DNA from 2 places in the Streptomyces chlorus genome. Region 1 is predicted to be linked to the other one. Evidence: riboswitches for the same ligand, from Rfam matches in the RefSeq annotation. Region 1 holds a riboswitch; the other holds the start of a gene.
The links. A riboswitch is a leader RNA that binds a small molecule or an ion and turns the genes downstream of it on or off. The one in region 1 is predicted to bind S-adenosylmethionine.

Region 1 (3,377 bases):
AGATCACGAGCGGCCACGGCCACCACTGATCCCCGCACCGCCTCAACCGCCTTACCGGGCAACCGAGTCGCCACACGACTGCGAAGGGCCCCCGTCCGAGGACCGGACGGGGGCCCTTCGTCGTACCCCTGGATCGATAGGGTGGGGACGAAACCCCTACCCATCCGTCTGTCGAAGACGTCGAGGCCCCAGGAGCGGCTGATGAGCGCTGTGACCCCCGCAGGAGGCAACACCGCGGCGGGCCGCTCCTGGCCCGCCCTGTTGAACGGCCTGCTCGACGGCCACGACCTGTCCGCCGACGACACCGCCTGGGCGATGGACCTGATCATGCGCGGTGAGGCCACCGACGCGCAGATCGCCGGGTTCGCCGTGTCCCTGCGGGCCAAGGGCGAGACCGTCGAGGAGATCACCGGCTGCGTCCGGGCGATGTACGACCATGCCATCGACATCGAGGTGCCCGGGGAGACCGTCGACATCGTCGGCACCGGCGGCGACGGCGCCAAGACGGTGAACATCTCCACGATGTCCTCCATCGTCATCGCCGGCACCGGGGCGAAGGTCGTCAAGCACGGCAACCGGGCCGCCTCCTCCGCGTCCGGCGCCTCCGATGTCCTGGAGAAGCTCGGCGTCAACCTGGAGCTGACCCCGCAGCGGGTCGCCGAGGTCGCCGAGGAGGCCGGGATCACCTTCTGCTTCGCGGTGAAGTTCCACCCGGCGCTGCGCCATGTGGCGGCCGCGCGAGGACAGCTGGGCATCCGGACGGTGTTCAACTTCCTCGGCCCGCTGGCCAACCCGGCCCGGGTCAGGGCCCAGGCCGTCGGGGTCGCCGACCCGAGGATGGCTCCGATCATGGCCGGAGTGTTCGCCGGACGCGGCCACTCCTCGCTGGTGTTCCGCGGCGACGACGGCCTCGACGAGCTGACCACCACCGGCCCCTCGACGGTGTGGGTGGTCCGGGACGGAAAGGTGACCGAGGAGCGCTTCGACCCGCGCGACGTCGGCATCGAGCCCGTGCCGCTGGAGGCCCTGCGCGGCGCCGACGCGTCGTACAACGCGGAGGTCGCCCGGCGGATGCTGAACGGCGAGCACGGCCCGGTGCGGGACGCGGTGCTGCTGAACTCGGCGGCGGCGCTGGTGGCGCTCGAACCGGGCACCGGGACGCTGGCGGAGCAGATCCGGGCAGGGATGGCCAAGGCCGCCGAATCGATCGACTCGGGCGCCGCCCGGCGGATTCTGGAGCGCTGGGTGCTGGTCAGCAACGCGTGAGCCGTACGTTCTGAGGTACCGGCGCGGTCCGGATCCGTCCAGGATCCGGACCGCGCCTTGCGCGTACGGGGCTGTGTTGGCAAGATCTGGGACCAGGTCATGAGTGACAGCCATCAGGCCCCGGCCGGCTGTCCGGCAACCCTCCGTCCGTGGCGGGGTGCCCCGGGTGAGGACCAGGCCGTGAGCAGCAGGGCTCGCGGCAAGCGCGGATCCCTCGCACTCGATCGAGTGACACACCAGGGGTCCTGGTCGTTCGAGGGAGCCTTCCGTGAGCAAGCGAATGCGTTAGGGCCTGTCCGCCGGACCATGCCGGAGACGTGAGGCCGGGCGCGTTCCTCCCACGCCCTACGCACGGGGAACCCGGGCGCGTCGACGCCCTCCTCATTCCCGCGACTGGACGCACCAGCCCCCGCTCGCCCAGCGGGGCGGAGCACACGGCCAGTCGCCTCCGGCTCGATCCTCCGGGCAGGCCCCGGGTGGTTGTGACGGCCGTTGCCGGGCCGCAGAACCGCCTCCGCACACCCTCTCCGCCTTCTCCCACGCTCGAGCCGTATGCGCTCGCGTGATGATTCCGCCTGCTTTCACGGGAGTTCAGCCATGTCTGTTTCCACCGTCTCCTCCGCCCCTGCCTCCTCCGCCCCTGCCTCCGCCGGCGGCCCGTCCGGCTGCGCCCCGCTGCCCGTTCTCGGCTGGGACGTCACCGTTCCGCTCGTCACCGGAGAGGAGGTCACCTACGCCGCGCTCGACTACGCCGCCAGTGCCCCGGCGCTCCAGCGCGTGTGGGACGACGTGGCCGCGTACGCGCCCTACTACGGCAGCGTCCACCGCGGCGCCGGGTACCTCTCCCAGCTCTCCACCGAGCTGTTCGAGAACGCCCGCCGGACCGTCGCCGAGTTCCTCGACTGCCGCGCCGGAGACCAGGTGGTCTTCACCCGGTCCACCACCGACTCGCTCAACCTGCTCGCCGCCGCGCTCCCGGACGACTGCCAGGTCTTCGTCTTCGAGAGCGAGCACCACGCCGCCCTGCTGCCCTGGCGCGGCGCCCGCGTCACCTTCCTCGACGCCCCGGACAGCCCGGAGCAGGCCGTACGGGCCCTGGAAGACGCCCTCGCCGCCCGCGACCCTTCCCCAAGCTCTCGGCTTCTCCCCCACTCTCGGCTTCGCTCGAGCGGGGGGACCCCCATGAGCAGGGGAGGCCCCAATGGCCCCGCCCTGGTCTGTGTCACCGGCGCATCCAACGTCACCGGCGAGCTGTGGCCCGTGCGCGAGCTGGCCGCCGCCGCCCACGCGCACGGCGCCCGGATCGTCCTGGACGCCGCCCAGCTCGCCCCGCACCACGCGGTGAGCCTGCGCGAGCTGGACGTCGACTGGGTCGCCTTCTCCGGGCACAAGCTGTACGCCCCGTTCGGCGCCGGCGTCCTGGCCGGCCGTGCCGACTGGCTGCGGGAGGCCGAGCCCTACCTCGCGGGGGGCGGCGCCAGCCGCAAGGTCACCCGGCGCGAGGACGGGGGAGTGGAGGTGGAGTGGCACGACAGCGCCGCCCGCCACGAGGCCGGCTCGCCCAACGTCATCGGCGCCTACGCCATCGCCTCGGCCTGCAAGGCGCTCGGCGAGGCCGGGTTCGGCGCGCTGGCCGCCCGCGAGGAGCGGCTGATCCGCACCGTACGGGACGGGCTCGCGGACGTGTCCGAGGTGCGGTTCCTGTCCCTGTTCGGGGACGCCGCGCCGCGCGTCGGTGTGCTCTCCTTCGTCGTCGACGGCTGGAACAGCTCCCACTTCGCCGCGGCCCTCTCCGCCGAGTACGGCATCGGCGTACGGGACGGACTGTTCTGCGCCCACCCGCTGCTGCGCACCCTGCTCGGCGGCGATCCGCAGGACCAGGGCGAGTGCGGCGCCCCCGAGGCGGCGCCCGGCGAGACGTCCCTCAACGCGATCCGCGTCAGCTTCGGCGCGGGCACGCCGGACGAACACGTGGAGCGCTTCGTCCGCGCCGTCCGGGAGCTCGTGCGCGGCGGCGCCCGCTGGAGCTACCGGACGATCGACGGCCGCTGCGTGCCGGACACCTCCGCCTGAGCCCCGCTCGCCCGCCCCGGTGCGTGCGTCCCCGCCGG
Region 2 (3,377 bases), on a different contig from region 1:
GCGAACCGTCCTCGTCCACCGCGTACGAAACGGGGCCGCGGTTCGACGCGACCAGCACCTGAGCACCCTGACCAGCCTGCGTGGAAGCCATACGCCTCACCCGATCTCCTTGCGCATGCTATTTCCCCTTTGTCCCCTATGGGATCGGTTCGGGCTGGACCGCAATCCTTGGATGGGAAGCCCCTTCCTTCAGGCAGGGAGCGGAGTCACACGCCTCAACCTAGCCCGTCGCTGATGCGCTCAAACGCACGATGCGAGGGTATGAGGAGGCGCCCTGGCGTCACGGGCCCTATGCGGTGTGGCGCACACGTTGACGCCGCGTGGCGGAAGTTCTTGCCACGCGGCGAGCGTGCTTACGCCACCTTCCGTGCCCGGTACTCCGCGATCTCCGCCATGGGCGGCCGTTCCTCCGTATCCACCGAGTACGTACGAGGTGCGAAGGTGTTGCCGATCCGCTCGAACTGGGTGAGCGCGGGGCATATCAGATGGCCGCGGGCCAGGCGGAGGTGGGCGGTGCGGTAGATCGCGGCGGCCATGCGGCCGAGGGCCTGGCCGTCCTGGTGGCGGTGCTTGCGGACGCCGACGTCGACCTGGGCGAGGGCGTCCAGGCCCACCAGGTGCAGGGAGTCGATCAGCATGCCCAGCTCGACGCCGTAGCCGACGGGGAAGGGCAGCCGCTCCAGGAGCGAGCGGCGGGCCGCGTACTCGCCGCCGAGCGGCTGCACGAAGCCGGCCAGCCGCGGCCAGTGCAGGTTGAGCAGCGGGCGCGCCATCAGCTCCGTGACCCTGCCCCCCTGGCCGGCCGCGGAGCCCAGGGGCCGGTCGTACATGGCCTTCACCAGTTGCACGTCCGGCTCGGTGAGCAGAGGGCCGACGATGCCGGAGACGAAGTCGGCGGAGAACTCCCTGAGGTCCGCGTCGACGAAGCAGACGATGTCCCCCCGGGTGACCAGCAGGGAGCGCCACAACACCTCGCCCTTGCCGGGCACGGCGGGGATGCGGGGCAGGATCGTGTCCCGGTGCACCACGGTCGCACCCGCCGAGGCGGCCGCCTGGGACGTGCGGTCGGTCGAGCCGGAGTCCACGACCACGATCTCGTCGACCAGCGGGACCCGCAGCATCAGCTCCTGCCGGATCGCCGTGACGATCCCGCCGACCGTGGCCTCCTCGTTGAGCGCGGGCAGCACCACGCTCACCGTCTGTCCCGTGGCGCGTTTCGCGGCCAGGAGGCGGTGCGTCGGGCGGTCGGTCACGGACCAGGAGCGGTCGGCCAGCCAGCGCTCGACTTCTTCCAGCACGGTCGACGGCTCCTCACCTCTGCGGTCCATAACCCCTCTGGTCCATACTCCTGCGGCCCGTACCCCTGCGGCCCGTACCCCTGTGATCCATGCCCCTGTGACCCGTCTCGCGGTTCGGACGTGCTCTCTCCACCGTCCTGGCCTTCGGTTACAGTCTTGAACAACGCGGATGAACCCCGTACATCGGGGGTCACGACCCTCTCCGGTCCTCGTCCGCGCCGTATGACCGCACGACCCACAACCGCACGACACAACTGCATACAGCTCATCCAGAGGGGCAGAGGGAAACGGCCCGATGAAGCCCCGGCAACCCTCCAGCCGGTTCTCGTAGATCACCGTCGATCGACGATCACAGCGCATTGCGGCGTCCGCCGCCCAGCGCGTGGATCGCGTCGCTGATCGTTCTCGCGAGGCTCCCGGCTAGGGAAGGTGCCAAATCCGTCTCACGGCGAGATGCGTCGTGAGGAAGATGAGGAGAAAGGGCCTCGCCTCACATGGCTGTGCAGACTGTTGAAAGCACCACGGAATCCGCCGAGCCCTCGGTCGATCTCGGACCCGCCGTCGCGCTGTCCTGCCGCGAGTGCGGCCACCGCGTACCGCTCGGTCCCGTCTTCGCCTGCCAGGAGTGTTTCGGCCCGCTGGAGATCGCCTACGACTTCTCGGGCTACGACACCGAGGAACTGCGCCGGCGCATCGAAGCGGGCCCCGCGAACATCTGGCGCTACGCGCCCCTGCTGCCCGTCCCCGCCGACGTGGCGACCAAGCCGAACATCAACCCCGGCTGGACCAAGCTCGTCCAGGCCGACAACCTCGCCCGCGAACTCGGCGTCACCGGCGGCCTGTACGTCAAGGACGACTCCGGCAACCCGACGCACTCCTTCAAGGACCGGGTCGTCGCCCAGGCCCTGGAGGCCGCCCGCGCCTTCGGCTTCACCACCCTCTCCTGCTCCTCCACGGGCAACCTCGCCGGTGCCGTCGGCGCCGCCGCCGCCCGCGCCGGCCTGCGCTCCTGCGTGTTCATCCCGCACGACCTGGAGCAGGGCAAGGTCGTCATGGCCGCCGTCTACGGCGGGGAGCTCATCGGCATCGAGGGCAACTACGACGACGTGAACCGCTTCTGCTCCGAGCTGATCGGCGACCCGGCCGGCGAGGGCTGGGGCTTCGTCAACGTCAACCTGCGGCCGTACTACGCCGAGGGCTCCAAGACCCTCGCGTACGAGATCTGCGAGCAGCTCGGCTGGCGGCTGCCCGACCAGATCGTCATCCCCATCGCCTCCGGCTCACAGCTCACGAAGATCGACAAGGGGCTGCGGGAGCTGATCGAGCTCGGCCTCGTCGAGGACAAGCCGTACAAGATCTTCGGTGCCCAGGCGGAGGGCTGCTCACCGGTGTCGACCGCGTACAAGGCGGGCCACGACGTCGTCCGGCCGCAGAAGCCGAAGACCATCGCCAAGTCGCTCGCCATCGGCAACCCCGCCGACGGCCCGTACGTCCTGGACATCGCGCGCCGCACCGGCGGCGCGGTGGAGGACGTGACGGACGAGCAGGTCGTGGAGGCCATCAGGCTGCTCGCCCGGACCGAGGGCATCTTCGCCGAGACCGCGGGCGGCGTGACCGTCGGCGTCACGAAGAAGCTGATCGAGAACGGCGACCTGGACCCGGCCCTGACCACCGTCGTGCTCAACACCGGCGACGGTCTCAAGACGCTGGACGCGGTGGCCGACACCGGTCTGACCGCGACCATCCGTCCCAGCCTGGAGTCGTTCCGAGAGGCCGGCCTCGCCTGACCCCCTCTTCGGAGCCCGGAGGAGGCCGGCGGTCGGCCGGTGGGCTTCCCGTTTCACGGCAGGGCTGCCCCGGGACGCATCCAAGCCGGGGTCCTGCGCAGGCTCCACAGGCCGAAGCCGCCGGCCCGGCGGCCGAAACGTAGAGAATCTTCATCGTTACTGGAGGTCAAGTCGCATGAGCGTGACCGTTCGCATCCCCACCATCCTGCGCACCTACACCGGCGGCAAGGCCGAGGTCGGCGCCGAGGGTGCCACTCTCGGCGACGTCATCGCCGACCTGGAGAAGAACCAC

Region 2: linked by a shared signal. The riboswitch ahead of thrC (threonine synthase) and the one ahead of ACFPZI_RS12005 (aminotransferase class V-fold PLP-dependent enzyme) in region 1 are both predicted to bind S-adenosylmethionine.

Annotation. Positions count from the first base shown of each region.
Region 1 is NZ_JBHSOA010000025.1:98,721-102,097, forward strand. Features, by position in the region: gene qcrB (cytochrome bc1 complex cytochrome b subunit) at 1-29, shown strand, start outside; gene trpD (anthranilate phosphoribosyltransferase) at 202-1,266, shown strand; SAM riboswitch class IV at 1,362-1,478, shown strand; gene ACFPZI_RS12005 (aminotransferase class V-fold PLP-dependent enzyme) at 1,864-3,339, shown strand.
Region 2 is NZ_JBHSOA010000014.1:228,858-232,234, reverse strand. Features, by position in the region: gene ACFPZI_RS08925 (alpha,alpha-trehalose-phosphate synthase (UDP-forming)) at 1-91, opposite strand, end outside; gene ACFPZI_RS08920 (glucosyl-3-phosphoglycerate synthase) at 354-1,298, opposite strand; SAM riboswitch class I at 1,561-1,774, shown strand; gene thrC (threonine synthase) at 1,793-3,085, shown strand; gene ACFPZI_RS08910 (MoaD/ThiS family protein) at 3,261-3,377, shown strand, end outside.